Regions from separate parts of the Teredinibacter sp. KSP-S5-2 genome, predicted to be linked through region 1. Evidence: predicted binding sites of a transcription regulator. Region 1 holds the regulator's gene; each other region holds the start of a gene.
The links. Region 1 encodes FNR, which switches genes on or off when oxygen is low (the NO sensors DNR and NnrR bind a similar motif). Its sites were predicted from a motif close to TTGATNNNNATCAA; they were not measured.
Positions count from the first base shown of each region.

Region 2: the regulator FNR is predicted to act here: its motif matches at 3,087-3,100, upstream of P5V12_RS02810 (peptidase U32 family protein).
Region 3: the regulator FNR is predicted to act here: its motif matches at 5,438-5,451, upstream of P5V12_RS14400 (DUF3360 family protein).
Region 4: the regulator FNR is predicted to act here: its motif matches at 3,862-3,875, upstream of P5V12_RS06065 (nitrate reductase subunit alpha).

Region 1 covers NZ_CP120416.1:2,605,030-2,613,090, forward strand. The annotation lists gene P5V12_RS11335 (TIGR01777 family oxidoreductase) at 1-870, shown strand, start outside; gene P5V12_RS11340 (GGDEF domain-containing protein) at 1,008-1,796, shown strand; gene P5V12_RS11345 (glutaminyl-peptide cyclotransferase) at 1,796-2,572, shown strand; gene yegQ (tRNA 5-hydroxyuridine modification protein YegQ) at 2,638-3,957, shown strand; gene cobB (Sir2 family NAD+-dependent deacetylase) at 3,963-4,670, shown strand; gene P5V12_RS11360 (hypothetical protein) at 4,741-5,655, shown strand; gene fnr (fumarate/nitrate reduction transcriptional regulator Fnr) at 5,846-6,589, shown strand; gene P5V12_RS11370 (hypothetical protein) at 7,117-7,653, shown strand; gene P5V12_RS11375 (hypothetical protein) at 8,002-8,061, opposite strand, start outside.
Region 2 covers NZ_CP120416.1:595,962-604,022, reverse strand. The annotation lists gene P5V12_RS02825 (FAD-dependent oxidoreductase) at 1-229, shown strand, start outside; gene P5V12_RS02820 (hypothetical protein) at 845-1,081, shown strand; gene P5V12_RS02815 (U32 family peptidase) at 1,154-2,041, opposite strand; gene P5V12_RS02810 (peptidase U32 family protein) at 2,038-3,033, opposite strand; gene P5V12_RS02805 (SCP2 domain-containing protein) at 3,161-3,661, shown strand; gene P5V12_RS02800 (peroxidase family protein) at 3,775-5,376, opposite strand; gene pyk (pyruvate kinase) at 5,847-7,307, opposite strand; gene P5V12_RS02790 (sodium ion-translocating decarboxylase subunit beta) at 7,537-8,061, opposite strand, start outside.
Region 3 covers NZ_CP120416.1:3,354,086-3,362,146, forward strand. The annotation lists gene P5V12_RS14385 (methyl-accepting chemotaxis protein) at 1-1,105, opposite strand, end outside; gene P5V12_RS14390 (STAS domain-containing protein) at 1,412-1,699, shown strand; gene P5V12_RS14395 (chemotaxis protein CheA) at 1,692-3,812, shown strand; gene P5V12_RS14400 (DUF3360 family protein) at 3,828-5,270, opposite strand; gene P5V12_RS14405 (MmcQ/YjbR family DNA-binding protein) at 5,814-6,194, opposite strand; gene P5V12_RS14410 (hypothetical protein) at 6,202-6,798, opposite strand; gene P5V12_RS14415 (PilZ domain-containing protein) at 6,880-7,221, opposite strand; gene P5V12_RS14420 (adenylosuccinate synthase) at 7,323-8,061, opposite strand, start outside.
Region 4 covers NZ_CP120416.1:1,289,963-1,298,023, forward strand. The annotation lists gene P5V12_RS06050 (aspartate/glutamate racemase family protein) at 1-467, shown strand, start outside; gene P5V12_RS06055 (hypothetical protein) at 556-1,815, shown strand; gene P5V12_RS06060 (histidine kinase) at 1,804-3,642, opposite strand; gene P5V12_RS06065 (nitrate reductase subunit alpha) at 3,950-7,684, shown strand; gene narH (nitrate reductase subunit beta) at 7,839-8,061, shown strand, end outside.

The sequences.
Region 1 (8,061 bases):
GGTTTAATCGGCAGAGCGTTAAGCAAAGCACTAATAACAGAAGGTTATACTGTTTCAGGGCTCAGTCGGTCACCCCTGCGGGCCGAAAAACTACTCCCAAATACTATTGAGCTTATCAGCTCTTTTGACCAAACACCCAACAGCAAGATAGACATAATTATCAACCTTGCAGGCGAACCCATTGCAGATAAACGCTGGTCTGCCCAACGCAAACAACATCTGTATAGCTCAAGGGTTGACTTCACCAACCATCTTGTTGAATGGATTAAAAAGCACAATATGAACTTGACCGCTTTTATCTCTGGTTCAGCTGTGGGTTATTATGGTCGACACGGCTGCGAAGCACTTGATGAGCAAGCCAAACCCCACCATGAATATACATATCACTTATGCCACCAATGGGAGCAGGCTGCACTCCAACTATCTCCAGACACTCGAGTTTGTATACTTCGTACAGGTTTAGTATTAAGTCACGAAGGCGGCTTATTACAGAAACTCTATTTTCCTTTTAAGCTTGGGCTCGGTGGGAACCTGGGCTCGGGAGAACAGTACATGAGCTGGATCCATATTGAAGATATGGTCAATGGTATTATTCACCTGATAAAGCACCCACAGATCTTTGGTGCATTCAATTTCACAGCCCCCTACCCGGTCACCAACGCAGAGTTTACGAAGACACTTGCTTCATCGTTAAAAAGACCAGCACACCTCCACCAACCCCCTTTTGTATTAAAAATAATTTTTGGTGAATTGAGCGAAATATTGCTCACAGGACAAAAGGTTATTCCGGTTAAGCTATCCAACTCCGGTTTCAATTTTGCCTACCCTAAAATACACCCGGCCCTGACAAACTGCATCAGTAAAATGTAAAACTCCCAAGCCAATAGACCAGTGTCGTTTTTTCGGCTAATTTGTCGCACATCACGCCTTTATAGACCATACTTTAAACTAATGTTTGGACTAAGATCGCGCAGGGTCGTTAAAGTCAGGAGTGTTGCAAGGTTCAAATGGATGCAGCTATTAGACAACAGTTAAAGCAAAAGGCCAAAATTGAACTGGCATTAATTATTTCAGTTAATGTTTTTCTCTTTTCACTTTTTTCAGAAGCAGACCTTCTAGAATCAATTTACCAATTCTCTCGAGTCCATGAAACCTGGGAGTTGGATGAAATTGTCCCTATTTTTTTCTCGTTAACCATATGTCTGGCGATATACAGCTATCGACGCCAGAAAGATATGGCGATACTTTATGCAGAAGCCAATCGTCTATCTAAAGTTGACCCTCTGACCGACCTCCCTCACCGGCAGGAATTTATTCATCAGATCAGTGAACAGTCAAAAAAAGATAGTGGTGATCTTCCCTTTTTTGCTATAACAGTCAGCCTGAACAATCTTAAAACCATCAACGACCAACATGGTTTTTTACGTGGCGATAAACTTCTGGTAAACATCTCAAAAGTAGTGAAAAACAGCCTTAACTCAATAGAGTACTGCACTCGATGGAGTAGCCGGGACATTATCGTATTCAAACGCTTCGACTCAGAAGGTTCAGCAATGGAGTTTACTGAGCAACTGCAAAGAAAACTTCGTCAGGTACTTTCAGGTAACCACGCACGCCCTGACCTTAGAGTTTCGCTACTGATACTCCCTAAAGAATGTGGTTTGATCAAAATGCTGCAGTATATTTCCGACTTTCTAAGTAGTCCTCAACAAAAGCCCGACCAACAGGTTAAAATCATTACACCCAGCGCCTCCTCTTACGGCGCGATTGAAGCCAAGGAAAAAAAATCCGTGTAATGAACAATTTCTATGCAACATTCCTGTTAGGCCTTATGGCTGTTGTCGCGCCCCTTTGCTCAGCCTCATCACTTATGGCCTATAAGGTTCTCGATGAAAAACTCCATGACGAGAAAGCCTTTACTCAGGGTTTTATCGTTCAGCAAAAAATGCTGTATGAGTCATCCGGTTTATTCGGTGAGTCCTATATCACCGTGTACGATAAGCAAACAAACCAGATATCACTTAAGTACCACTTGCCGAAAAATATTTTTGCCGAGGGACTGACCGTTCGAGGGGATACAGTCTATGTACTGAGTTGGAAAAATGGCACGCTACTTACCTACGACAAAAAAACTTTCTCACCAGGAAAGACATATTCATACACAGGAGAAGGCTGGGGCCTGACACATACAGAGAAACACTTTGCCATGAGCGATGGCTCAAGCACATTGTTCTTCCGTCGTTTCTCAGACTTTGCTGTCGAAAATACACTCACAGTTTCGCTTCAGGGAACCCCGGTTCAACGGCTCAATGAGCTTGAGTATGCCAAGGGCTATATATGGGCTAATGTCTGGCAGAAACCACTTATACTAAAAATACATCCCGATACGGGCATTGTTGAAGGTGTTGCCAACTTGAAAGCATTGTTGCCAAAATTTCACCTTTACCCTAAGGCAGATGTCCTGAACGGCATTGCTTACGACCTGGACACAGACGCGTTTTGGGTAACGGGCAAATTCTGGCCCAAACGCTATTTGATTCAATTCGACTCTGGAACCACCAAAAACCCTTAAGATACCCTGGCATTTTTTATTAAAACGCCTAAAATGCGCGCAATTCACTCTTTCTGATTTTTACTATGGCTACTGAATTACTTTCTCCTGCGGGAACCCTAAAGAGCATGCGTTACGCCTTCGCCTACGGAGCTAACGCCGTTTACGCTGGACAACCACGCTATAGCCTGCGTGTTCGCAACAACGAATTTAACAAGATAGAAAACCTCGCAGCGGCAATAGAGGAAGCCCATCAGCAGGACAAGCTGTTCTATCTGGCAAGCAACATATCACCACACAACGACAAGGTTAGAAGTTATCTTCGTGACCTTGAACCCGTCATCGAAATGAAACCCGACGCATTAATCATGTCCGATCCAGGTCTGATTATGATGGTGAGAGAAAAGTGGCCAGAGCAACCTGTTCATCTGAGTGTCCAGGCTAATGCAGTGAACTATGCCACGGTAAAATTTTGGGCGAACCAAGGTATAGAAAGGGTTATCCTTTCTCGAGAACTATCGCTCGATGAAATTGAAGAGATTCGTCAACAATGCCCCGATACTGAGTTGGAGGTTTTTGTCCATGGTGCGCTATGTATTGCCTACTCAGGCCGTTGCCTGTTATCAGGCTATATGACGCACCGCGATTCTAATCAGGGCGCTTGCACTAACTCATGCCGCTGGGAATACAACTCGCATGAAGCAAAAGAAAATGATTTTGGTGATCTGATTGCAGTTGATAGCTCACCGGCGCAAAACTGGGATCCGGAAAACGAAGTCCAGCCAGTTTTATTGCAGGAAAGAAATCGCCCTGGTGAATACATGCCGGCATATGAAGATGAGCACGGCACTTACATCATGAACTCAAAAGATTTGAGAGCAGTGCAACACGTGGAACGCTTGGTAAAAATGGGAGTGCAATCCTTAAAGATTGAAGGAAGAACCAAATCTCACTACTACGTTGCACGTACCGCTCAGGTTTACCGACGAGCAATCGATGCCGCAGAAGCGGGTATTCCATTTGATATGAAGCTAATGCGAGAACTTGAGCATCTAGCCAATCGAGGTTATACCGAAGGTTTTTATCGACGGCATGTTCCTAGCGAATACCAGAATTATGACAACGGCGTGTCCAGCAATAAAGCGCAACAATTTGTTGGTGAAGTAATTGATTATGATGAACAAAGCGGTTGGCTATCACTGGAAGTGAAAAACCGTTTCGAAATCGGTGACGACCTGGAACTTATTACCCCTACTGGTAATATGCCTTTTAGTTTAGATACTTTGGAAACACTCAAAGGACAAAAAATTGAAATCGCTCCTGGCTCCGGCCATCAGGTTCGAATTCAGCTCCCTGAGCTTGACCGCTCTATACTCGACTATGCCATGGTCATGCGCCATATATAAAAACTATGCAGAAACCTCTTTCAGAATATAACTCAATCGTTGTTCTTACCGGTGCCGGGGTTTCTGCAGAATCTGGCCTAAAAACATTTCGTGACAACAATGGACTATGGGAAGGACACGACGTCAGTGAAGTGGCGACTCCCGAAGCCTTTGAAATCAACCCCGCATTAGTCCACAGCTTTTACAACGCGCGAAGAAATCAACTTCTCGAAGAAGCCAAACCCAATCTGGCGCATAAATCATTATCAAGATTTGAAGCCGAATTTAACGGCGGATTTACTTTAATCACACAGAACGTCGATAACCTGCATGAGCAAGCCGGAAGCCAAAATGTTATTCATATGCATGGTGAACTGTTACAGGTTCGCTGTATTAACACCGGTATCGTATTTCAATGGACTGAAGACCTAACCACCCAAACTCACTGCCCTTGCTGCAAGATCGCCGGAAGTCTACGACCAAACATCGTCTGGTTCGGTGAAATTCCAATGCACATGCATGAAATAGAAGAAGCATTAAGCCATTGTGATTTATTTGTTTCGATTGGAACCTCGGGCAACGTTTATCCCGCTGCAGGCTTTGTTCAATTGGCGAATGCCATGGGTGCAACCACGCTGGAATTAAACCTCGAACCCAGCCTTACTCAAAGCGCATTTGCATTTGCTCACTACGGTCCTGCGACAGAAATCGTACCCAGCTACTTTTCTATTTAATCTACCTCCTATTTTCTACTGATCCTCGATCTGAATTTCGCAACCGTTGATTTCCATCAAGGGCAAATGGATGCAATTCTCTAGACTTTCACGCATGCAGACACAAAACTCAAAATCAAACGTTACCGAATTAAAGCCCGTAGGCTCCCGCAACATTAACGGGGCTGACGAGGGCCTTTTGACTCGAATTAGCAGTTACCTGAAAGATAAGCGGGCGCTAGTTAATGTCTGCTTGAACACCAAACGCTTGGAAAGTGTTTCTAAAGAAGAGCACTCAGCCATCGCTTTGGTGGTTAAGGAACTGGAGATATGGTCCAGATTGCTGGGCAAGCGCGATGTCGATGTCTTGCAAATCAGACATCCCTTCCTGTATCTGGCTCCAAGCGACCTGACCGAGTTTCGCCACATCCTGGCTTCCAGATTCCACCTGTCAGAGTCTGATGCGCGCCAGCATCGTGCGGTTTCCAAGATCGAAGACTTGTCCGAAGATGGATTAGCTCTGCTCAAAGGTCTTGGTTTTAACCAATTCCAAATATGCGCAACACAACGCGGAAACGACCTCGAAGACTGCATTGCAGCAATAGAGCTCATCCGCAAATACGACTTCCCCTGTGTCGGAATCCAAATTACTGACGCAGATTGTCTAGGAGAAATGCGAGAACTTATCACCGGCATAACTGCAAAATGCCATCCTGATTTTATTTTCCTCGGTAGTCAGACCGGATTACTGGACTTGACAGACTGCTGGAAACCGGAAATCTATCAGTACAAAGCTGACCAACCTAGGAATACAGCAGTGCTCTACGATCAGGATATTTCTGTACAAAACAACTGTTTAAGTATTGGCCCGGAAGGAACCAGTTACTTAAATGATGAGTTGTTACAGAACTATTGCGACCATGAACGTTACTCAAATGCAATTCAAGCGGACAAGCTTCCAGTCAATTCGGGTATAAAAGGTCGACTTTCTAAAGCAAACCGTTAAAAAATAAAGGAAAACAGCAAGTTGCTATGCTTGACCTTTATTTTTTGCTCAAATTCGCTTATTCTTCGCCGCGCAAAACATTTGTTTTATCGTCTGTTTATTTAGGCGTCTATACTAAAACAAATGACATGTTCGTCTCTTTGTCGAGACCTCTAGTAGGCTTGCAAAAGCTTTTGGGATTAATTTACCTATGGCGACAAATGTTTTGAGCGCTCACCGATGTCACAGTAACCCCCAAGTAAATTGTGCAGACTGCCGTCTTGCCTCGATTTGCTTACCAATCAGTTTAGAAATAGAAGATATAAACAAGCTGGATGATATTATTCAGCGTGGCCGACCAGTACAAAAAGGCGACCACATATATCATGCAGGCAACGAATTCAAATCCGTTTACGCATTGCGCTCAGGTGCAGTGAAGACCATAAAGGTTACTCAAGACGGGCAGGAACAAGTCACCGGCTTTTATCTCCCAGGCGAACTCATCGGTATGGATGGTTTAGCCACAAACAATCACAGTAATTCAGCCATTGCTCTGGAAACTTCCGCGGTATGTGAAATTCCATTCACCCGTCTAGAAGAATTAAGCACGCGCTTACCTAATCTACAAAGACGTTTTTTCCAGTTAATGAGTAAAGAGATTACCCACGATCAGCAACTTATTACTCTATTAAGCAAAAATAGTGCAGATGAACGTGTGGCTTCCCTGCTCCTTAGCATCTCGACTCGAAATAGTAATCGAGGCTTATCTGCTAACGAGTTCTACTTGCCTATGTCACGCTCAGATATTGGGAACTACCTTGGACTAACCATTGAAACCGTTAGTCGGGTATTAAGCCGTCTCCACAAACAGGGAATGATTGAGCTAGACAAGAAACACGTTGTTATCAAAGATATGGATGAACTAAAGAGTACGGCCTCGATCCCGTCCATATAAGATAAAATCTACGAAATATTAAAGTGGCCACCGTGTGTGAAGCGATGGCCAGTTTTCCGGTAAAAAACAAACTCAGCCTTTAGTAGTAGCCGCTTCTCTCCTATTTCCAATGCTCCCAGTCCATTTTATTATTCACCCTACCTTTCTTTAATAACAGAATTGACGCTTAAGGCAACATTTTTATAGCTTTTTGACTATTTTATAAACTCTTTCAGCAACCTGATGTAAAAAATTTTATTCAGAATAAAATAATATAAAAACAATCCACGTAATTCCGTTTAACCTATTAAAAATGAGAATTACTATACTTTTCAATAAGTTAAGCTGGGATGCATACATTACGCATTAATGCGAAAAAAGCGCCTTTTAAAACTTACAGTCACCCATATCATCTTTTAAATTTCAAATAAGAATAAGCAACAAGGAACTGTGTCACAATTTTCTTGACAATTATTTTGGTGCGACTTTTAATTAATACAGAGGTCGTACTTTTTGTAAACAATATTAAACACGGCAGGGTGGCTGCTATGAAATATCTAGCTTTCATATTATCAATTCTTGGCTTGTTAGTTGGGTCTTCAGCGGCGTTTGGATGCGACGAAAAGTGCAAAAAAGAAGAAGCCCAGGCAACACATAATGTAAATTTTCCAGGTTACCTGTCCTGGAATTTCTGCGAAGACACTCGTACACAGTTCATGGCTTCAGCCATACCGAGCCTTGAAAAATACCGAGATGGCGAAATTGACACTCGTTACAAAGGTCCGCTAAAAAATATCAAAAGCTTCGTCAATCAACGCAAAGACTGGTTAGCAGAATGCGATGAGTATATGAAGCTTACCGGTAAGGGCCGCATCTTTGATGACAGTAAAACCACCGGACAAATTTTCGCCGCGATGGATTCCGTCACCAAGGAGCTGGATGCCTTGATTGCTGGGGCGACATATTCAAATGAATATGGCGATGATTCTGCGGCTCAGGTCAGAAGTCGATTTGATAGTTTGCTCAAACTGGTGGACGATCACAAAACACTTATGCACCTTAAAGGGAAATATGTTTCACGATAATATTCTGTAACTCATGTCTCTCACAAAAAAAACGACAGTTCACACTGTCGTTTTTTTTGTTTTCAATTTCAACACGATTCAATTGCAGTATTCGGAAGTAAAAACTATAAGTGGTTACTATTGAGTGGAACTTGCGGGAATATGTAGCCCTCTGCCCTGTGATTAGCTAAAGAACAAACCTTAATAGTTAAATGTAAACTCGACGAACAGCACTACTCACCTGTTTATTTTTTATGTGTTTCTGTTCTTTTGAAGCCAACCCTTAAGATCATATCAATCACAATCGATTTATAGCTGATCCTGCATATAAGATAACTTGCCGTATTCTCGACTAAAATAATCCAAAAATTAGCATTCCAGCTCTTTTCTTTGAGCTTTTTGTGCAGCATCCATGATCGCTTTTAAACC
Region 2 (8,061 bases), 2.0 Mb from region 1:
GCACTACGGAACCGAAGTAGAACGAATATTAAACAAGTCAACGCAGTTAACCGATCTGGGTGTCCATTTTGGTCACGGCTTATATGAAGCTGAGGTCAAGTACTTGCTAGAACAGGAATGGGCATCAACAGCAGAAGATATCCTCTGGCGGCGCAGTTATCTGGGAATGGTATTTTCTGAAGAAGAAACACATCACCTCCAAACTTGGGTTTCAGAACAATCGAAATAATCACGCTCTCGGGCTCAGGATATTTACCATAACCCCAATCAGGAAATGGACCCCCTCCAAACCGCTCCTCAAAACAGATAAAAAACCATTTAACCAATTCTAAAACGCAATTATTTATTGCGCCCATTAAATGATTTTGACGACATAATTTTTTAAATGATTTTACTCGAACATAAAAGAGAAAATCGCCCTCTGACATGCATTTTTTCATTTAGTCGTCATTAAAAAGGGTTCATTTTTGTGGTTTTTATTTGCACATTTTTCCGCACAATTTCCACTTCGGATTGACCAATACTTTCCCTAAAAGACAATTTTAATGCAAAAAATAAAGGCACAAAACGAACCAAAAACAATAGATGCCAGAGGATTTTTTTACCACTAACCTATTGATTTACATAGAGAAAAATAGCATATCAAAAATGAACATAGGGATATCATAAATAAAACCCCTAGTGCAGAAATAAACAATTGACAACAAATTTGTCTGAATTAGCTTTTAGGAAAACAAGGCGGACAAAGAAACAATTTTGCTCACGCTCCAAGACAAAATTGATGAACATGAAAGAACTGTCGCCAAAAACTTCAACAAAACAAAGATGCCACAAGAGGTTTATTATGCCAACCATTATTTTGAAAGTAGATTGCGGTTACACAGATCAACCACTAGACAAAGACGAAATCGCGCTTATTGAAAACAAGGTTCAGGAAGCGCTAACAGAAATTGATTTTAAATATTTGGTCTTTGACACAAAGTACAAAAGTGAATCCCTATTGGATTTGGAAGACGAAGAAATTCCGGATACGCGCTTCCTGGCACCTGTCGCAGAGTTTGCTGCCCGAAAAGCCAAATAGGATAAATCATCATGCGAGGTTGCTTGTGGCCAACCTCGCAGCCAACGGCGGCTGTTCAGCCTTTTGACCTTATCACTGAACGGATATGCCCTCGGCACCAAACCAATAGCCATTCACCCCCTGAGAACATTGCTTCTCAGAATAATCTCCATTACAGGCTAAAAGCGCCAATGTAGCGTCCTCTTCAGGGCTAAACCGTGCGATATCAACAATACCTGACATATTCCCCAAGTCAGACAAGATATTGTGACAACTGCCAGAAAGCGTCTGGATGCCATTTAAGACAAACATTTCCTGATTATCCTGATTGAAGGCTGTTCTTCCTTTTGGGTAATGAATACAACACCGCTCACACTCACTTTTATCCCGGTTTTCAGACCTGGCAGTAAAGCACCTCGCGGAGTAGGCCAAGGGTAAGTGGCCATGGACAAATACCTCGATATTCAACCTTTCCCGTATACCCAAAGCATCACAATCCAACAGCACTTGCTGTAACCAGGATTTAGACAACTCTACCGGTAATACCCATCGACTCATTCCCAGATTCAAAAAGGTATTTAGCGTTTCTGCGTTATAGCAGTTGACCGCGGGGCCCACCACGAAAGGCAAGCCCTTCTGCGCGAGCAAATGAATGGCACTGACATCGTTGGCCTCGACGACAAAGTCTTCCTGTTCACACAAGCTTTTAACCAGCGTTAAATCACCTGCTGACTCTATTAGCGCTAGAGATGAAAGAACCACCTCCTTTCCTGACTCTTTCAGTTTGTTAGCGATAACTAACCAATCATTTCGTTTCAACTCAGAACGTTTACCACAGACGGTTTCACCCAGGTAAACGATATCCACCAGGCTTGATGCAACACGATCATAAAACGCCTCCACATCCGCTTTACGCCAGTAGTAAAGAATTGGCCCGAGAGATGTTTTCAATTTCGAGGTCAGGTTGTTTGTTGTTGTCATTGCCATTTCCTCGAATAAGCACCAAGGGTCATTTGCTTGCCTTCCGATAGTTTTTCCAGAACCTGGGTTTGTTCCACCGTAGGTATAAAGTCATGCAACTGACGCTTAGCTTGATCAATCGCTTCACGCCAGACTTTGGTAACTTGCGCAACATACGCGGGGCTTCGCTGACGCCCTTCAATTTTGACCGCAGCGATACCCATCTGCAGTAATTCGGGCAAAAGGTCTAGGGTATTCAAACTCGTGGGCTCTTCCAAAATATGGTAGGTATGGCCATCCACCACATAACGCCCTTTGCACAAAGTGGGATAACCCGCATGTTCCCCCGGAGCAAATCGATCAATCAAAAAACCATTCAAACGAGTTTCAAGCACGTCGTTTTCTTCCCGCCACTCGACATACTTGGCAGGGGAACAAGCGCCACAGGTATTTGGCGACTCACCAGTGAGATAAGATGACAGGTAACAACGCCCCTCAGCCATGATACAGAGACTGCCATAAGCAAAAACCTCCAGCTCCATTGGTGAGGACTCAGCAAGTGATTTAACTTGCTCCTTGGACAGCACACGCGGCAGGACGGCACGCGTGGCATTGAAGTTCTGCCGGTAGAAGTCCAGAGCGGCAAGATTAGTCGCGGATGCCTGTACGGAAACATGTAATGGCATATTCGGGTATCGATTGGCACAATACTCCATCACCGCAATATCAGAGACAATAATGGCACTCGCCCCCATATCGACGGCTTTATCCACAGCATGGAACCAAAGCTTAACGTCGCCGGGGTGGGCGAATGTATTGATGGCAATAAGCAGTTTTTTTCGTCGCTCAGAAACAAGCTTGCCGGCTCGGTTCAGGTCATTATCAGTGAAATTCAAACCTGCGAAACAACGGGCGTTCGTTCCATTCTTCAAACCGATATAGACAGAATCTGCGCCGTTCTCAATCGCTGCTTTCAGAGAGGCAATACTTCCTGCTGGGCAAAGTAATTCCATGGGGTCTCCTGAACTCAAATGCTGGATTTTATTCTTGCTCGGATAGCGTTCCTTTGATTCAAATTAATAATTCACGGTCAAGTGAACATACAATCTTACGATTTACCCAATAATAAAGGCTGGCGAAATGGCTGTTACCTACTTCGATATACAAAAATTACCCGCAAAGGTACACTCAAGCCTCCCCCAATTGGCTAAGCATTCTTTTTCACTCTTGCCGATGGCACCTTTTAATTATGCCGCAAGTGAAATACTCAATAAGCTGTACCGCACCCAAATCAACGACGGTGACCTGGATTTTTTACGTGATAAAACGATTTTACTTACAGTAAAAGATATCAATCAAAGTTGGGCATTTACCCTGGCAAGTGGAAAAATTCGTGTTTTTCAGAATGCTGTAGAAACTAACGCGACCATTAGCAGCAATTTTGATAATTTTTTTCAACTGTTCAGTCAAGAGGCGGATCCTGACACCTTGTTTTTCAGCCGGGAAATGTCAATTGGAGGTGATACCGAACTGGCACTTGAGTTCAAATCCTTTTTTGAAAACCATCCATTAATTGACGATGACGCCTTTTCCTGGGGAATTCTGCAGTCTTACATTAAAGCCATTCGTAGCAAACCCTAAGTTAACACGTAAAATACAGGGAATGGATAGCCAAAAAAAGCCACCTGGATAAGGTGGCCTATTTTTAAGCGTATACAGATACACGCCTACAGACTTAAACAATATAAATGCATTTACATTGAAAACTTGGCAATAATACCGTCTGGGTTTTGTAAGTTTCGAGTTGCCAAATCCTGCACAGATTGCGTCGCATCAATCAGATCCAGTCCGTATTGAGTCAATGTACGAGCATGATAGACGTTTTTAGACAACAAAGGGTTGGTATATATCTGCGTAAATGCGTCGTACGACACCATGGCATTTAATAAATCACCGAACAGCTGATCGCCATTTTTCTTCTCGGCAAACAACCCCACGGTGTACTCTAATTTATCAATATGCCCATACAGGTTTTCTAACTTATCTGCCAACTCCTTATCTCCGGTTAACTCCTGAAACGAACAAATAGGAGAAAGCTTAAACAACTTCCGATACTCATTATATGGTTTCAAACGGAAATCCCGTCCCATACGAATCATGGCGTATTCAGCTCCCAACATCCATTTTGGAGAGTTTTGCAAACCTATTTTTCCTGCGTTTTGCGTAGAGGATGCATGAATCGCTTTTGCTAATCCAATCTGCTCCAACAATCCATTATTAAAGCGATAATCGGTCTGACTAACCACCGCATCATCCACTTTCATACTGTCAGGAATTAGGCCGTGCCAACGATAAAGTAAGTCAAACTCCAAAGCAATCCACGGCAACCTGTACCAGGATTTTTTTTCTGCAAAGCGGGTATCAAACTCAAATAATCGATTACCCGCAATATGGTTAATGTAATCAACAATAGTTAATTTCATTAAAATTGCCATATTGATCAAACGTGCCGTTTGGAATAAACGCTCATCATCCCAATCTGGATTTCGTTTTTTCAACTCACCACAAATACGATTATGCTCGCGCATAAACAACGTACTTACCGCAACATAGCCAATGGATGAATTGCCTCTTTCCAAACCTGTGGCATACAGCTTTAATTTTCGTTCATCGGGTAAATTTTTAAATAGAAGCTCAGCGAGACCTTTTTGCACATACGGCAAGTCATGGTAATGGTCTTTTATCTGCACTTTCCCATTGCCGTTTTGCTCACACAAATAGTCCAGGAATTCTTCACCGTTGATTATCTGACTACGTAGTCGCCCTCCTTCATGCGAACGTAAAACGTTTGCTGCCGCTTCGGTCAAGCCATAAATCTGGCACAAATCAATATTATGATTCGAGGTATTTTGCCTTCTATCCAAGGGGTTTATTCGCAACACACTGTCGGTAAACCACTGGGCAAAAAACATAAACAACATCGAAGAACGATCTTTCTTCATTTCTCCCTGACGAAGGAACAACGAGGTAACCTCACCTTGCTTGTCCGCCTGAGGATTAAACTCTGTGTCTTCAGGCAAGCTATCGATATAGGTTTTTTCAGCTGGTGGCAGATGTCGGGCGGAGAATTTTTTATCGGTCAACATCGGCCAGGTCGTATACTCTCCTATCGGCCCTTGTTCATCGTAGGATAACGATGGCGGCTCTGGAGGCTTAGGAATATGCGACCATAAACTGAACGCTCTCGGCCTTCCTGGAATCTCCTTGCAAATATAATTTGTCGCAAATCGATTTACGTACTTATGAAGAAAAGGAATGTACCTGGTAATCTTCAATGCTATTTTTATTTTGCTCATCCAAAAATCCCTCCACCCTATTGAGCTTGCAACACTAAAAGGCTATGTATGAATAAAATGCCGACCGAAAAAAGGAAATCGATGACAATAATATGGTTTTAAGATGTCATCTCAATAACATCAGCAGATGTTTCTTTCTAATTAAAAACTTGGAGCACAGGCCGTATCCCCAAAGTATCTTTAAAAAAATAGCACGGATTTAATCCCTCAGCGGCTTTTCTTCACAGGTAGACACAACAACATCCCCCTGTGCCGTTTTCTCTGACAGATATTTAGGAAACAAGAATGACCAAACAACTTTGTTTATAAAAGTAAAAGACAACAAGAGAGGTGAGAAAGCCGTCGTTAGAGAAAGATAACAATCGCAGGCTCCGTCCCGAACAAACGTTCACATATTCTATTCAAAGCATTAAAAGCGGGACAAAAAAAAGCCCTGCATTGCAGGGCTTTTTAAAGGAAATAAAGCTATATTAGCCACCGTATGAAGGGGCAACATGACCCGCTTGAGCAATTTTCATGGTGTTCGTGCCTCCATGAATATTCTGATGGTCCCCTTTAGAAATGATAATAAAATCATTTTCTTCAATAATATTTTTCTCAAGCAATACGTCGATTGCTTTTTGGTTAACATCCGATGGAGCAATATTGTCACTGTCAAACCAAACAGGCTGTACACCGCGGAAAAGTGCAGCACGACGCAACGTGGAGTAGTTTCGGGAAAATGCAAAGATCGGCAATCTTGCACCAAAACGAGACATCAACAGTGGTGTAGAACCTGACTCAGTCATCGCCACAATACACTTCACTCCAGTCATTTCATGCGCGGCGTACATTGCTGCACGGGCAATCGTTTGATCACAGGAGGTGTAACCACCGGAAGGACGGCTAGGAGCCGATTCGGCTTGAGGGTGTTTTTCCGCCCCAAGGATCACTCGAACCATAGCTTCAACTGTTTGCACCGGGTATTTACCAGCAGCCGTTTCAGCAGAAAGCATCACCGCATCCGTACCATCAATCACCGCGTTAGCCACGTCGAAGACTTCCGCACGCGTGGGTAAAGGGCTGCTAATCATGGTTTCCATCATTTGTGTCGCAGTGATAACACAACGGTTCAGCGCACGGGCACGCTCAATAATGTGCTTCTGAACAGCAATAAGTTGAGCATCACCAATTTCCACGCCCAAGTCACCGCGGGCAACCATTACAGCATCAGAAGCAAGAATAATATCGTCCAGAACTTCATCAGATTCTACTGCTTCTGCACGTTCAACTTTCGCCACCATATAGATGTTGCCACCGGCTTCACGCACTAGTTGGCGAGCCAAATTCATATCGTCGGCAGAGCGGGGGAATGAAACAGCAAGATAATCAACGCCGATTTCCACAGCGGTTTTGATGTCTTCACGGTCTTTGGAAGTAAGGGCTGGAGCGCTCAAACCACCACCTTGACGGTTGATTCCCTTGTTATTGGACAATTTACCGCCAACCGTTACGGTTGTTTGGATGGCTGGACCATCAACGCTATCTACCTGAAGGATAACTCGACCGTCATCCAGTAACAAAAGATCCCCAGGATTTACATCGTTTGGTAACTCTTTATAGTCGATACCAACTTTTTCCTGGTTTCCTTCTTCACGACCAAGAGAAGCATCAAGAACAAACTTATCCCCTTCGGCCAACACAACAGGGCCTTCAGCGAAACGGGCTATACGAATTTTTGGGCCTTGTAAGTCACCCAAAATTGCGACCACCTTGCCATGTTTTTTGGCTACATCGCGTACAGCATTGGCTCTACGCATGTGGTCTTCTGGACTTCCGTGTGAGAAGTTCATACGTACAACATTGACACCCGCAAGGATAATCTTCTCAAGGATGCCAGGTTCGTCAGTAGCTGGACCTAAAGTACTAACAATTTTTGTACGTCGATACATAAAAAAGCTCCGGAATGTGGTACCAATAAAAAATCGTGCGGCATTCTACTACAAGTGGCCGCAAGTATGAAAAATAAGTCTGCAAAACGGGAAATTTCTACCCATATCCCCTAAATTATATAGGGGTTAAATGACTATCGTATTATTTCGAGCACTGAAATTGAGGTTTTGCAGAAGATTTCAGCGTTGAGAAGGGATAATCGCTGGGCAAAAGCCCAGCGATTCAAAACTACTGCCCCATTCCTGAGACCATTGAAATCATTACACCTGCTGCAACAGCTGAACCAATCACACCTGCCACATTAGGACCCATCGCGTGCATCAACAGGAAGTTATGAGGATTCGCCTCAAGCCCAACCTTATTCGATACCCTTGCAGCCATAGGTACAGCCGATACGCCAGCAGAACCAATCAATGGGTTGATCTTCTGCTTGCTGACCTTGTTCATCAGCTTCGCCATAAGCACACCCATCGCAGTACCAACGGCAAAGGCAATCACGCCCAGCACGAGAATACCCATGGTTTTTGGATCAAGGAACTTATCTGCAGCCAATTTAGAACCGACTGATAAGCCTAAGAATATGGTGGTAATGTTGATCAAGGCATTTTGTGCAGTATCAGACAAACGATCAACCACGCCACACTCTTTCATTAGGTTACCAAAACAGAACATCCCGAGTAGTGGGGCCGCATCAGGTAACAATAGCGCAACAAGAATGAGCAACAAGATAGGGAAAGCGATCTTCTCCCGCTT
Region 3 (8,061 bases), 750 kb from region 1:
AAACACTTTCCGCTCCGGGTGAATTAACTGGTTGAGTTAAAATACCGGTATTAAGGTGATCAATCATCTTCAAGTTCTGTTGTGATAGACCAATTTCCTTCATCTGTTCCAGATACGCATCTTTATCGGTAAGCATGAAGCGGGAATCACTGCGCAGTTTTAGGTCATCTCCGACAATATAAACTTCACCGGTTTCCTCCATGCCAACCGCTTCCCAGCGCTGATTACTGGTTGTAATATCAGATAACCTTGCAACTGGAACCTGAATAGCAAAGATCCCAACCAGGGTTTCACCATCGTAGATAGGTGCAGATATAAACATTGCAGGTGCATTATAGGACGGCTGGTAAAATGCAAAATCCGCTGTGTAAACATCATCAATCAGGTTGAGCTGAACCGTTTCGCGAAATGCCTTACCTAAAGACGACTCAACATAAGGCCCCCGCAACAAAGATGTAGCGAAATCCACTTCTTTGTATACCGAATACACCACATAGCCTGTTTCAGGCTCGATAAGAAACACATCATAAAAACCAAAAGTGTCCATTAAACTACGGAAAAACGAGTGATACTTTTTATGGACCTGACTATATGTAGTGTTGTCTTTTGCAGCCTCCATTAAATGTTTTGATCCAGTGGGGGCACTGTTGTTGGAGGTGTACTGATATTGAAGGTAGCGGGTAATAACGTCTTGCGGCAATACAGTCTGAATCGATACGGCATTTTCTGAGTTTTGATTTAGCTTCGGAACAAACTCTGTCCTATAATACTTGATTAAGGAATTATTCAGCTCTTCATCTTGTGCCGTTTGAGCTGCTTTTTTCAGACTGAAAAATGATGCATTAAATTCTTTTGCGCTTTCAATCACAACCGGTGCGGTGGAGAAGTTTTTTACTTGCTTCCTTAGCTGCTCGAAAAATAACTTAAGCTCTTCAGCCTTTCCTTCTCGCGTAGCCACCAACTGATTAAATTCAGCGTGTCTCAATGCCACACTTGCTTCATAGTAGGACAAATAGCCTATAGTGACCGACAGTGCAGTACTCATTAAAACAAGCGTAATTGATAACTTATAGGATAATTTTAAATTTCTGAAAAATGACCGCATTTAGCAACTCCAGACCCTAGTAGCGATTGACCAAATAAGTTGATTTTGCTTCCAGTTCTCAAAGAATAGCGTCCCCAACACTTTACCCCTATACCGTTATGGTCTAAAAAAAGGAATAAACAATTCCCACAAAGAATAGGTTTATTATATTTAGCACATATATTTGATTTACGAACAACCGAACTATAATTAAATCATTTCTGCAAATACGGATTGATTATAGAAAGGAATACTTTACATACATGCCACTCCAAAGCAGGTCAGTTATTTGATTTTTTATTTGCTGGTTAAAGAACGAGAATCATTATGAAATGCATCAAGCTTCCTGCTGAAGTTTCTATCTATGCTGTTACCGAATTAAAACAAAAGATCGAACCATACCTATCAAATAATCAAGAAATCGAGCTCGATTTTGAGCAAGTTGAAACGCTAGACACAGCGGGAGTCCAGCTGCTTATTTGGTTACATAAGCGATCAACTCATGACAATCAGCCACTCAAGCTCACCCATATTAACGAGCAGATATTGTCCGTTCTTGAATATGTTGGCGTAAAAGAAATGTTATGCATCCCCGAGGAACTAACACATGAGTGATCCAAGAGAACTTTTTGCCCAGGAGGCTGAAGAACTCATATCCGCTGCCGAAGAGGCTCTCGTTCACTTAGAGCAGACACCTGACGATGCGGAACTCATGAACACCCTATTTAGAGCAGTTCATACAATGAAAGGCTCCTCCGGTATGTTTGATTATCGGGATGTAGTGGAATTCAGCCACGTATTTGAAACTGTTCTGGATCAATATAGAGGCTCAAATCTTAAAGTAACCAACGAAAACATTGGGTTATTTCTCGAGTGCGTCGACCACATTAGTACGTTGGTCAACTTAGCAGGCGAAGGTGTTACACAACTTCCATCAGACACTGCGGTCTACGGCAAGTCTCTTCTGGATCAGCTACTTCAGTTGGTCCAAGCGGATTCTAAAGCCTCCGCTGACTCAAACGAAGTAAACGACGATGAATCTGACATTTCAACAGATGATGAACCCTGGATTATATTGCTTAACCTTGGGCCCGACGTGCTTCGTAATGGAATGGACCCACTTTCCTTTATTTACTACCTTGAGAACTTGGGCAAGGTCGAAAGCGTAGAGATCTTTGACAACGAACTGCCTCTGAATTCAGAAATGGATCCCGAGACCTGTTATATCAATATACAGGTTCTTTTTAAGGGAAAAGTCAACAAGCAGCAAATCGCTGATGTCTTTGAATTTTTAGTTGATGATTGTCAGATACTCATTAACCCACCCCAATCCGAATTAAAAGAGTTAACAGAGAACCTCGCTCATGTTACTGACGACCAAAGAATTGGAGAAATCCTGTGCGAAATTGGCGCAATCAGTACTCAAGAATTAGATCAGGCCAGACAACAACAGCTCAAACTTGTTGAAGATAATATACAAAAACGTATCGGCGAAATCCTTATCGAAATGAAATCCGCCGATCCCGCTATCGTTAAAGCGGCAGTAAAACAGCAAAATACCATTCGCACCAATACCACGGTGAGAGTCGAAACAGCCAAACTGGAACGTCTATTTAACCTTGTTGGCGAACTTATAATTAACAATGCGAACTCAAACCGATTAATTGAAGCTTTGCCAGAAGAAGAGGAACTCAATAATACCGCCAGTATATTATCCCACCTGGTCAACGAAATACGAGATACCACTACCGAACTGCGAATGGTTGAACTCAATGCAACATTTAACCGTTTCAAACGAGTAATACGCGACCTATCTCAAAAAGCGGGAAAACAAATTGATCTAAAAATCGAAGGCGGTAGTACAGAACTGGACAAGTCATTAATTGAGAAAATTGTTGACCCGTTGACACACTTGATTCGAAATTCGGTCGACCATGGTATTGAAGACAGTGAAACCCGAACAAGCCTGGGCAAACCGGAAGCAGGAACGATTACTCTAAAAGCCTACCAGGCTTCAGGCAATGTCATTATTGAGGTTAAAGATGACGGTAAAGGCATAGACGCAGAAAAAGTCAGAGCGAAAGCGATAGAGCGTGAGCTCATATCTGCAGATTCTCATCTTTCCCCGGAAGAATGCTATCGGCTCATATTTTTACCTGGTTTTTCCACCGCGCAAGCAGTCTCGGAGATTTCTGGCCGCGGTGTGGGAATGGATGTAGTCAAAAAAAATATCGAATCAATTGGCGGAGTAATTTCAATCGAAAGCGAACCACAAAAAGGATCACTGTTTCGATTTAGAATTCCTCTGACCATGGCAATTATCGATGGCTTTCTTATTCAGGTTGGCGAAAGTCGATATGTTATCCCGCTCGCGAATGTCTCCGAATGCATAGAGCACGACGATATAACCTGGAAAAAAATTCGAAACAATGCAGATATTAACCTTCGTGGAGAATTACTTCCCCTTGCACGCTTACGAGACTATTTCTCTCTACCTAAAACAGAAATATGGGAAAGAGTGATTGTTATTGAGCATTTAGATATGCGGGTGGGCGTGGTTGTGGACGATTTACTCGGTGAAATACAAGCTGTGATTAAGCCGCTCAGTAAAGCGATCAACAATCAAATCGGTTACAGCGGCGCAACCATTCTCAGCGATGGCAATATAGCCATGATTCTGGACATCGGTACAATTATCGAATCGTTTTTAGAAAAGCAGGCCTGTTAGGCCTGCTTACAGATATTATATAAGAGCGGGAATACCGGGAATCATTCCTACGACAGCCATGATCGAAGTACAAATAATAAATGCTGCACCAGGTATCACCATACGATCAACAACACTCAACGTTTTACCTCTGTGCGCGTCTCCTATTAACCCCATGTTATCCAGAAACATCGTTAACGACCAACCAAATACCGGGTTTACCAACGCAGAAGCAAAAATACATACACCCGCTCCCTGCGCATTTTTTTCGTCAGAAATCATCTGCATACCGGCTTCAAGCAACGGTAAAAACACCCCCACCAGAAGAGCAACCACCAAAACCGGTTTCCAGGATGCTAGATCCATTGGATAACCCCAAACGGCCGCCACAATACAAAATAAACCGGTCAACACAGCACCAGCAGGAATCGGTCGTTTTGCAATCGCAGCAGGAATCATATAGGTTCCCCAAGAGCTCGATAGATTTCCCCCGCCCAACGCAGATCCAACCATCTGACGAATAGAGCAGATAGTCATAGTGTCATCAACATTCATTAGCACTTTATTCGTTTTGGGATAGTTCATTTCCTGGAACACTCTGTGACCTAAAAAATCGGGTGGCCACATTGCAACAGCCAAAAGCGCAAAAGGCATTACAGCAAGATAATTGGCTAAATCCGGTAACCCCATTTGCCATCCTGTATTTTCACCCCACCAATACATTGGATTTAGATGTGGTATCCCCGGGCTGGTTTGAAACTCGAAAGGCGTACCAAGCAGCCAAGAAAGTAAAAGAGCAAATGCAGAGCACAGTGGAATAGAAAGCCAACGTTTTTTTAACCTTGCTAAAACAGCATAAATAATTACCGTCGACAATATAAGAATAAAAGCCAGAGACGGAACACCACTCTCTGCGGTCCACAGTTTGAAACTGGATATCTGGCTTAGAGTTCCGACCGCCCCTAAATAAATCAGCAAACCGCCTCGAACACCATCCCCCGTTAATGTGATTAAACGAGAACCACCTTTGCTAAAACTCAGTGCCAGACCAAAAATTCCCACAGTAATTCCCAATGCAAGGGGATGTCCGCCAGATGAAACAATTAATGGAATCATTGGAATCATTGGCCCGTGAGTACCGGCCAAATTGGCATTTGGGTTTAAAAAACCTGAAAACAGAAGCGCAAACAGCACACCAACAATGATCATTTCGAAACGAGTGTTTTCGATGATAAAAGCGGTATCAAGACCTTGATATTGTGCGGCCCATGCACCAACCATTGCCGCAACCATAACAACTTTTCCTATTGTCCCGGCTAAAGCAGGAACAATATCTTCCCATTCAAAATGATAATCACGCCAAGGTAAATTAAACCCCCAGCGTCTCGGCTCCATAACGGAAAGCTCATGCTCTAAATACTCAGCACGAGATGAGAAGTCACCTCTGTGTCTTCGTTGCAAAATATATGAACTAGGCATTGTGTAGATCTTCTTGTGTTTTGAAAATTCTTCAAAGCTACATACGCATGAAAAACACAAGATAGCAATTCGTTTATTAGTATGTATACGAGCGTATATATTAGTGCTTAAACTCGCTAAAGCTTACCACCTATACAAAAAACGCACCCTGCTTACTCGAAAAACAATTGACAAATATCAAAATAAAGAAAGAGAGGAAAATAAAATTGAATTTTTTCTTAGAAAAAGAAATTTAAAAGTTATAAATAATTTTTTAACACATCATAAATCCGAATAACTATTTTTACCCACCCCTCATACTCACACAATAAAACGGTACTTTTTTACTAATTAATTAACTCACCCAAAATTAAATCATACGTTTGATTTTTATTTCAAAACCAAAAACATTTGAATTCATTTGCCTCTTTCTTCGGCAAATAAAGATATCTATATTTAAGAACGAAAAGAAAATGAGAACTAAACCGGAAGCAAACAAAAACAACTAGCTTATCCTTGTTCAAGAAAATTTATTTCTGCATGCATAAGAAAAGAGAATTATTGTCATTCCACTTTCAATTGAGCACCGAATTTCATACTCAACACTTTTTGATCTGCCTTTTTTAAACCTTTAAAAATAAGCTCATAGGAATGGTCAATCATTCGTTCAATTTCAGATTGAGGAATAGAACCATCGGAAATAACAGTATTCCAATGCTTTTTATTCATATGATAACCAGGAATAACGCTCGGAAAAATATCTCGCAGCGCATTTGCTTGCTCTGGTTCACATTTCAAATTGACTCTGGCACAGTCGCCTTCCATATATAAAATTGCGTAGATTTTCTCTCGCAAGCGAAAAACTGCTGACTGTTCGCCAAAAGGGAAGTCTTCTGTCGTTTCGGGCTTATTCATCATATACGCCCTGATCTGTTGGTAATTCATATAACAATCAAAATCCTGTTCCTATAGATAAGCGCAGGCTATTTTTAATACCGCTATCTTCATTCAAATACCGATTAAAATATACCCCGACACTGACGCTATCAGCACTGTGTGCGACCCCAAACTGGAAATAATAACCACCATTCAAGTCGATATCTTCTTCGTAACAGTTTGAGCAATTGGAAATGGATCGACTCGATTCAAAAATAGTACTTACACCGGCCCTTGCCGTCAGGAAAGTCGATTGTCTTTTCCCCAATACCAGACGCGGCCCAAACTCAAGGTATGCCATAACGCCGTTAGCGTCGGAAGATTCGGATTTTCGATCACCATCCGGTTCTTCAACCACTTGGGTAAAGGCATCATTATCCTCGTAAAACAAAAGCTCCAGGCCACCAGTTAGCATTAACCAATTGATGTTGTCATTGGCGTAGGAAACACTGGTTCCTAAACTGTAGGCGTCGTCATCGACGCCTTCCTGAAATGCCTTTTCACGCTCAAGTGTGATCGATGAAAAGTACCCGTCCCATATCCATTGATCTCCAGCATTCGCAGAAACAGATATTACCGCCAACAGCAATATTTTGATCGCGCCTCTTAGCATAAGGTCATCTCCAACTTGGATGCTGGAACAATATCAGGGTTTACGATTGAATACTTTGAATGTCGTCGCGACGGAAAAGTATTATTCCTGGATGGATAACTCTTGCAACACATTGTTAAACGCGTGATAAATATCCTTATCCATGTCCAGAAACTGTACACCAATTCCGGCCCCGGAATTACCACTCAACAATGCTGAGTTTGTGACTTTAGCGTGTGCCCTGGCACGATGACGCTCACCACGAAAATTAAAAAAGAATTCAATTCCAATAGTTGAACCAATGGCAAGCGCTTGATCAAAAACGAAATAGAGACCGCCCTTAGATACATTTTGTATCTGTGCGGAATGGAGGCTTTTGTCTGCTAATAAGATTCTGGCGGACCAGTTAACAGGAAATCTGGGATGAGCTCGTCGCTCGCTCACTCACGTTCTCCCACTATTACTGAGTTCTCGCCCCAAGAATAGTCAGAACGAGAAATAAATGCCCACTGGCTATTCCAGTGGGCACGAGTAGTTGTAAAAACTTATGCAAATGGATGGCGAAGAACGATCGTCTCAACCCGATCCGGGCCAGTAGAGATAATATCCACTGGAATACCAACCAACTCTTCCAAACGAGCGATATAGGCTAACGCTGTAGCAGGTAAACCATCTTTGGACTGCACACCTACTGTGGACTCTGACCATCCAGGCATGGATTCATACACAGGCTGAATCTCATCCCACCCTTCGGAATCACATGGAATGCCTGTTGGCGCACCATTAGCGTCTTGGTATCCGACACAGATTTTCACTTCGGATAAACCGTCCAACACATCCAGCTTGGTCAGACACATACCAGTCATACTATTGATGCGAACGGCGTGCTTTACTGCCACCGCATCAAACCAACCTGTGCGTCGTTTACGGCCGGTTGTTGCACCAAACTCATGACCTTTAACACCTAAGTGCTCACCCACCTCACACTCCAACTCGGTTGGGAACGGACCGGAACCAACGCGAGTGGTGTAGGCTTTGGTAATTCCCAAAACATAGTCAAGATAAAGTGGGCCAAAACCCGAGCCGGTCGCGGTGCCACCTGCAGTGGTATTGGATGACGTTACAAAAGGATAAGTACCGTGGTCAATATCGAGTAAGGAACCTTGGGCACCTTCAAACAATATATCCTGACCGGCTTCTCTTGCGTTGTGTAGTGCATCAACAACATCAACCACCATTGGCAGAAGTTGCTCAGCCAGACGATAAGCTTCCTGTAGTACCTCT
Region 4 (8,061 bases), 1.3 Mb from region 1:
TTTGTACCAATACCATGCATAAGGTATACGATGAAATTGCTGACGCCGTTGGTGTACCTGTTATACATATTGCCGATGCCACAGCAGAAACACTGGTTGAGAAGCAAGTCCGTAAAGTCGGTCTGCTAGGTACCAGGTTTACGATGGGAGAAGACTTCTATAAAAGCCGGCTCAACGATAAATATGGTATTGAGGTATTGATCCCCGATGAGGAAGACAGGCTTCTCGTTGATGAAGTGATCTTTAATGAACTATGCCTGGGAATCATTAACGAGCAATCTAAGCAAGAATACCTAAGAATAATCCAGAATCTGCATGCTCAAGGTGCAGAAGCCGTAATCTTGGGCTGTACAGAAATCGGTATGTTGCTATCACAAGAAGATATTCCTGTAGTTTTTTTGGTTGATACAACAAAAATTCATGCACAGAAAGCGGTGGATGAAATGATAGAGGGCATAGATATATAGGGAATGATAAGATGATACATGCTTTTTTTCTGTATGTGTACACATACGTAATGTGTAACATATCTTTAAATTATGTCGTTGTGTTTTTATGCTAATCAAAGTTTTATTTAGTATTTTCATTGTGCTGGGTTTGTTTTTCGGTTCTCAAATAGATGATGACTTAAGTGATGATTCCCTTGCTCTGCTAGAAAGGCTAGATGGTGATAGCGAAAGCACTGCGTATTTTTATCTTATGGGGATATTTGCCAACGAGAATGAAGATCCAATAGAAGTAGGAAGAGTGTTGGTGAAAGAGTATCAAGCCTATGAGAAAGATGATTCTTATAAAGTTGTTGAGTATCCACGGGAAAATAAGCTTCCATTGCCAGATGGCGAGCTGTTCTGTCATATCTGGAAGAAGGGTTGCCTGGAAAGACTATTTGACTCTGATACTGAAATTGAAGCGCTTCTGAATGATCATGCTACGTTGTTAACGCGTATAGGAAAATTTCACTCATTCGATGAGTATAGAACCTTGACTAAACCCACAGTCTCCGAAGTTTATCCTGAATATATGTATATCGTTCAAGCTGAAAGGTTGCGGACTCTTGAAGCGATATCTGCATACAATAAAGGAAAATATGAGATCGCGATATCCGCACTACTAAATCAGTATATGCAAGTTAAAAATTCTTTAACACTTCAGGATAACTTGATTGGAAAAATGATTTTATTGATGAAACTGTCTGAGATTGTTGATGTGTTAAGTGTGGTCAGTTCGTCATCAAAGATGAGAGTGGAAGAAATTCGTGGCTTAAGAACAGATGAACGTAGTTTTAGGTTAGTGGCTGCCAGAGAGTTTGGCATTTTATATTACGGGTTTCAAGAAATGGACAGGAATACCAATTTCTTTCATGATGATTTGAAGTTTCCTGGGTGGCTTGTTCGAGCAGTTTATAAACCTAATATGACAATAAATGTGATAACTCCTGAATATTATAGGATGGAGAGTCTGAGTATACTTTCTCCTTATGAGTTCGCGATAGAGGTAGATGAAGGGGAGAAACTGAGTATGTCAACATCTCAACTCCGAAATTATTTTGGTGGAAAGCTAATTTCAATAAACTTAAACTTTGATGAGTATATCGCCCGATTTATGGATTTCGAGGCAAAAATAGAGCTTTTTAACCACTTACATACTGGGTTCGATCAAGCGAAGAATCCTTATTACAACAGTGGAAGGCCTGAAGTGTCTGCCGATAGGGCATGTTTCGATGGGCCACTGAAAGACGATAGATTTCTTCGTTGTTTGAGAATAGCAATTCCGTTGGTCGAAACAAACACAGATTGTTCGTCTTCAGTTCACTGACGCCGCATAGTTGGGTGTAAACTGAAAATGCACTTGTGTTCCATTGGGAAATGCCGGTGCAATTTTTAAATCGCCGGATAGCGAACGCCCACGTTCTTGCATAATGGCTAAGCCATAGTGGTTAAGCTTCTCCGGTGAATTAGGCATGCCAACGCCATTGTCAGAAACTTCCAGGTGCACCGTTTTTTCGGCATCGTAATAAAAGCGCACTTTTATCTGATCGCCTTTTGAGTGGTGGACTGCATTTTGCAGTGCTTCACGGGTAATTTGCAGTAAGTGTATTTCTTCATTGGGTGTGAATGGTAAGTCGTCAATGCCAAATTCCAGTTGAATTGACATATGTGTGCGCTCACGTTGACTTTCGACGGTTTCCTGAATCGCTGCGCGCAATCCGGGGCCAGTAATTTTCAAGCGGAATGTGGTGAGCAGTTCTCGCAGTTGTCGGTAGGCTGAGCCCAGCCCCTCTTTTAATTCCGCCACAACTTTTTCCGTCTTTTCGCTGGAGTGTGTTTCTGCGGAAAGAATTTTTTGCAGCATGGATACCTGAATTTTTAAATAAGAAAGAGATTGGGCCAGTGAATCATGCAGTTCACGGGCAATAATGGTTCTTTCCTGCATCAAAGAAAGTCGGCGGGATTGGTCGATTTTGTCTCGTATTGCCAGGGCTGTAGCAATCTGGTCTGCCACAGAAGTTACCAATTGGTGTTGCCATTCTTCAAGTTCATTGTTTTCTTCAATCGTACAAATTAGTACGCCGTATTCAATCTGGTCGTGAAGCAGTGGGTATTTAATATGTTTGTAATCTGATTCAGTAATATGATTCTTTTGTCCCTCAATGCAGTTGTAGCAACTGCCGTTTAAACAGTTTTCAGGTACTTTTTTTCCTCGTTGAGTCACTAAGTGGTTATAAGCACTTTCTCCTGATGCCGTCATTAAGCATAAATCGATATCCTGCACACCGCTGACATCTGAAAGGCATTTAATCACATGATGAAAATCCATATCATCCAGTTTGGTTTCATTAAAAGTTCGCGCAACATCAAAAAGTAAAGTGAGAGAATCGTTGGAACGCTTTAAGTCTCGGGTTTTTTCTTTAACTCTTTTTTCCTGTTGACTATACATGTCGCCAATCACTTGAGAGGAACGATTCAGCGTTCGTGCCAGAATACCGAGTTCATCTTCTTGATCGACACTGGCTCGCGCGGTGAAATCCCCATTACTCAGTTGCTTTGCCGTGCGGGTTAAATTGGCTAGGGGTTCTTTAATATGAACATGGATACTGTAGATACAAATTAATACCACGAGCACCATGACAAACAACGCCGTAATGCCCACAGTACGAAGTAATCGCACTTTCTTTTCCGAATCAACCTGATACAGGTGAACTAATCGATCGATCTTATCGACATAATCGTCGATGAGATGGGTTAGCTCAGCCGAAGTGGCTTTTTGTTGAAATGCCTGTATTAAGGACGGGTGAATTTCGTTTAACCATTGCTGCTTAATGTCGATAAAAGCAGTACGAATGGCTTTGCTGTTTCTTGGCGAGGGGTATTGGAACAGTGGATGTTCGAATACATCATCAAAGCGATCAATGCTGTTCTTAAACAATTGTTCGTCGCCGGTTTTAATCGATTCTTCCAGTTTGGCCAGCATGCGGTAGTTGTGCATCCGCATGGAGCCGGAGAGATTTATCACCGCGGCATCGCTGTCGACCCTGTCCGAAATAAATACCGAGAAAAATATAGCGGTTACGGTAATTAGAATAACCATTGCCATGAGAATGGTAATTCTGGCTACAACGGATTTGGTGAATAAGTTTTGCATGTTTTTCCCATATCAACCGGGGGGCTTGAACGCAACCATCGTATCCTAAACCCTGCGCGTGGACAGGGTCTACTACTAATAAACCTGCTCAGGCTTTTTATATAGTGCATTCAAAGCAGCGTTTTCTATATGGTTGATTTAAAAAGACTTTTTATTTTTTCTCAAGTACCCCTCTAGTGGTAGAGCACGATTTTTCGCAAAAAATCGGCAAAACCCGTTTTGACTCAGGTCAACTTTGACCGGCCAGTGCTTATTAATATCACTGCAAAACCCGTTGACGGGTGGCGAGCTTTTGCGGAGATAAAACATGAGTCAATTTTTAGATAAGTTGCGGTTCTTTAATAACAAAGGACAGCCATTTGCTAAAGGACATGGGGTTACGACCAACGAAAACCGGGATTGGGAAGACGGTTACAGACGGCGTTGGCAGCACGATAAAGTGGTGCGTTCTACCCATGGGGTAAATTGTACTGGTTCCTGTAGCTGGAAAATATATGTCAAAGATGGTTTAGTGACTTGGGAAACCCAGCAAACCGATTACCCTCGTACCCGACCGGATCTACCCAACCACGAGCCTCGTGGTTGCCCCCGTGGTGCGAGCTATTCCTGGTACATCTACAGTGCTAACCGCTTGAAATACCCGAAGATGCGCAAGCGTCTTATGCGTCTCTGGCGCGAAGCCAAAGCGCAATATGATGATCCCGTCGATGCCTGGGCGTCTATTGTTGAAAACCCCGAGAAAGCCAACGAATACAAACGTCAACGAGGCCTGGGTGGTTTTTGCCGGGCAGACTGGCAAGAAGTAAATGAACTCATCGCTGCTTCCAATGTGTATACCGCAAAGAAATATGGCCCAGATCGCATTACCGGGTTCTCGCCAATTCCTGCGATGTCTATGGTGTCCTACGCGGCGGGGGCACGTTATTTATCTCTGATTGGTGGTAACTGCCTCAGCTTCTACGACTGGTACTGCGACTTACCACCCGCATCGCCACAAATCTGGGGAGAGCAAACCGATGTGCCGGAAGCGGCGGATTGGTACAACTCGAATTACATTATTGCCTGGGGTTCAAACGTTCCTCAAACCCGTACGCCGGATGCGCACTTCTTAACGGAGGTACGTTACAAGGGCACTAAAGTGGTCTCCGTTACGCCAGATTATTCTGAAGTGGCAAAATTGACCGACCATTGGTTGGCACCCAAGCAGGGAACCGATGCCGCACTGGCAATGGCATTTGGCCATGTGGTGTTAACCGAACACTATGTCAAAAATAAAACCGAATACTTTACGCACTATGCGCGCAAATATACTGATTTCCCGATGTTGGTTACCTTGGAAAAAGATGCCAATGGCAAATATAACCAAGGGCGTTTTCTACGGGCTTCAGATTTAAAAGCCAACTTAGGGCAAGATAATAACCCCGAATGGAAAACCATCGCCGTGAATGAACAAACGGGTGAATTGGTTTCGCCAACCGGTTCCATTGGTTATCGCTGGGGTGAGCAAGGTAAGTGGAATATCACACAGACCGATGGCAAATCCGGCAAAGAGGTTCAATTACTATTGGGCCTTAAAGAAAATCACGATGCCCTTGTGGATGTAAACTTCCCGTATTTCGGCGGTGCTGAACACGAGTTTGGTTATTTCCAACACACTGATCATGATGAGGTTATCAGCCGTAAAATTCCTGCGAAAAAAATCAAACTGGAAAACGGTGAAGAGATTTATGTGACCAGCGTCTTGGATTTAACTCTGGCCAATTACGGTGTCGATAACGGTTACGATGACCCGAATACGGCCAAATCCTACGACGATAATATTCCGTACACTCCTGCCTGGCAGGAACAGGTTACCGGTGTTGCCAAAGCTGATGCGATAAAAATTGCCCAGGAATTTGCCGATAACGCGAACAAAACCCAAGGGCGCTCCATGATTATTATTGGTGCTGGTATGAACCACTGGTACCACATGGATATGAATTATCGCGGCATTATTAATTTATTGGTGATGTGCGGTTGTATTGGTCAGTCCGGTGGTGGCTGGGCACATTATGTTGGCCAGGAAAAACTACGACCACAAACTGGCTGGCAGCCGCTGGCATTTGGCCTGGACTGGCAACGTCCTCCGCGTCATATGAACAGTACTTCGTTTTTCTATAACCATTCTTCTCAATGGCGTTACGAAAAGCTGGAAATGCACGAAGTAATTTCCCCATTGGCGGATAAGGAAAAATGGTCCGGTTCGATTATTGATTTTAATACGCGAGCAGAGCGCATGGGCTGGCTTCCCTCTGCACCTCAGTTGGGTATGAACCCATTGGATTTGTGTAAAGCGGCTGAGGCTGCTGGTGTGGAACCGCAAGACTATGCCATAGAGAAATTAAAAACCGGCGAATTGAAGTTTGCCTGCGAAGAACCGGATAACCCCCAAAACTTCCCGCGTAATTTATTTATCTGGCGTTCCAACTTGTTGGGCTCGTCAGGTAAAGGCCATGAATATATGTTGCACCATTTATTGGGTACTAAACATGGTTTGATGGGAAAAGATTTAGGCTCGTTTGGCGGTAAAAAACCACAAGATGTGACATGGGTTGATGATGGCGCAAGCGGAAAAATTGATTTGTTGGTGACGTTAGATTTTCGTATGTCCACTACCTGTTTATATTCCGATATCGTTCTGCCAACAGCGACGTGGTACGAAAAAGACGATTTAAATACATCGGATATGCACCCCTTTATTCACCCGCTGAGTAAAGCCGTCGACCCGGTTTGGGAATCTCGTTCGGATTGGGATATTTTCAAAGGCATCGCTGAAAAATTCTCCAAAACAGCAGAGGGGCATTTAGGTAAGCAAAAAGATTTGGTCACGCTTCCGATCTTGCATGATACCCCGGCCGAATTGGCCCAACCATTTGGTGTTAAACAGTGGTGGAAGGGGGAATGTGATTTAGTGCCGGGTAAAACTGCACCGAATATGATTGTGGTGGAGCGGGATTACCCAAATACCTATGAGCGTTTTACATCGGTCGGGCCTTTATTGGAAAAGCTGGGTAATGGCGGTAAAGGCATTAGCTGGAATACCGATGCAGAAGTGAAGTTCCTGGGTGAGTTAAATCGAACCCACAACGATAAAGACAAAACCCACTTTGGCCGACCCAAAATTGAAACCGCCATTGATGCGGCAGAAGTGATTCTTTCCCTCGCACCGGAAACCAACGGCCAAGTAGCGGTAAAAGCTTGGGAGGCGTTAGGCAAAGCAACGGGTTTGGATCATACGCATTTGGCAAAACCCAAAGAAGACGAAAAAATCCGTTTTCACGATGTGGTGGCGCAACCGCGAAAAATTATCAGCTCACCAACTTGGTCGGGCTTGGAAGATGAACATGTTTCCTACAACGCGGGGTACACCAATGTGCATGAATATATTCCCTGGCGAACCTTAACCGGGCGACAACAGTTTTATCAGGACCATGAATGGATGCGGGATTTTGGTGAAACCATGTGTGTCTATCGGCCGCCAATTAATATGAAAACCGTGCAGCCGATATTGAACAAACATCCCAATGGCAACAAAGAGGTGGTGTTGAACTGGATTACACCGCATCAGAAGTGGGGTATTCACAGTACCTATTCCGATAACTTGTTAATGCTGACGCTCTCTCGTGGTGGGCCAATTATCTGGCTTTCAGAAACCGATGCCAAAAATGGCGGTATAGAAGACAACGATTGGATTGAAGTGTTTAACGTAAACGGTGCAATTTCTGCTCGTGCAGTGGTTTCACAACGGGTACCAGAAGGCATGGCTATGATGTACCACGCACAGGAGCGGATTATTAATGTGCCGGGTTCTGAATTAACCAAAACCCGCGGCGGTATTCACAACTCTGTGACCCGTGCGGTAATGAAACCGACGCATATGATTGGTGGTTATGCGCAGCAGTCTTATGGGTTTAATTATTACGGCACTGTGGGATGTAACCGCGACGAGTTTGTTGTGGTCAGGAAGATGGGGCAGAACGTTGATTGGCTAGATGACGAGTAGAACCTTTTTAAAATAATTATTTTTGGCATATGCGTCGTTCTCATCTTTCTCAAATGCTCACATATTCTTTATATGCTGTGCTTTTCGAAAGACTCCGGCCTAGCCTAAACGCAAAAATTCTAAATTTTATGAAAGGTTCTACGGGAGTAGAAAAATGAAAGTAAGAGCACAAATCGGCATGGTACTGAACCTGGACAAATGTATCGGTTGTCATACCTGTTCAGTAACGTGTAAAAACGTATGGACCTCCCGTGAAGGGGTGGAATATGCCTGGTTTAATAATGTGGAATCCAAACCCGGTGTGGGTTATCCAAAAGAATGGGAAAATCAGGAAAAATGGCATGGCGGTTGGCAGCGCAATAGTAATGGCAAACTAA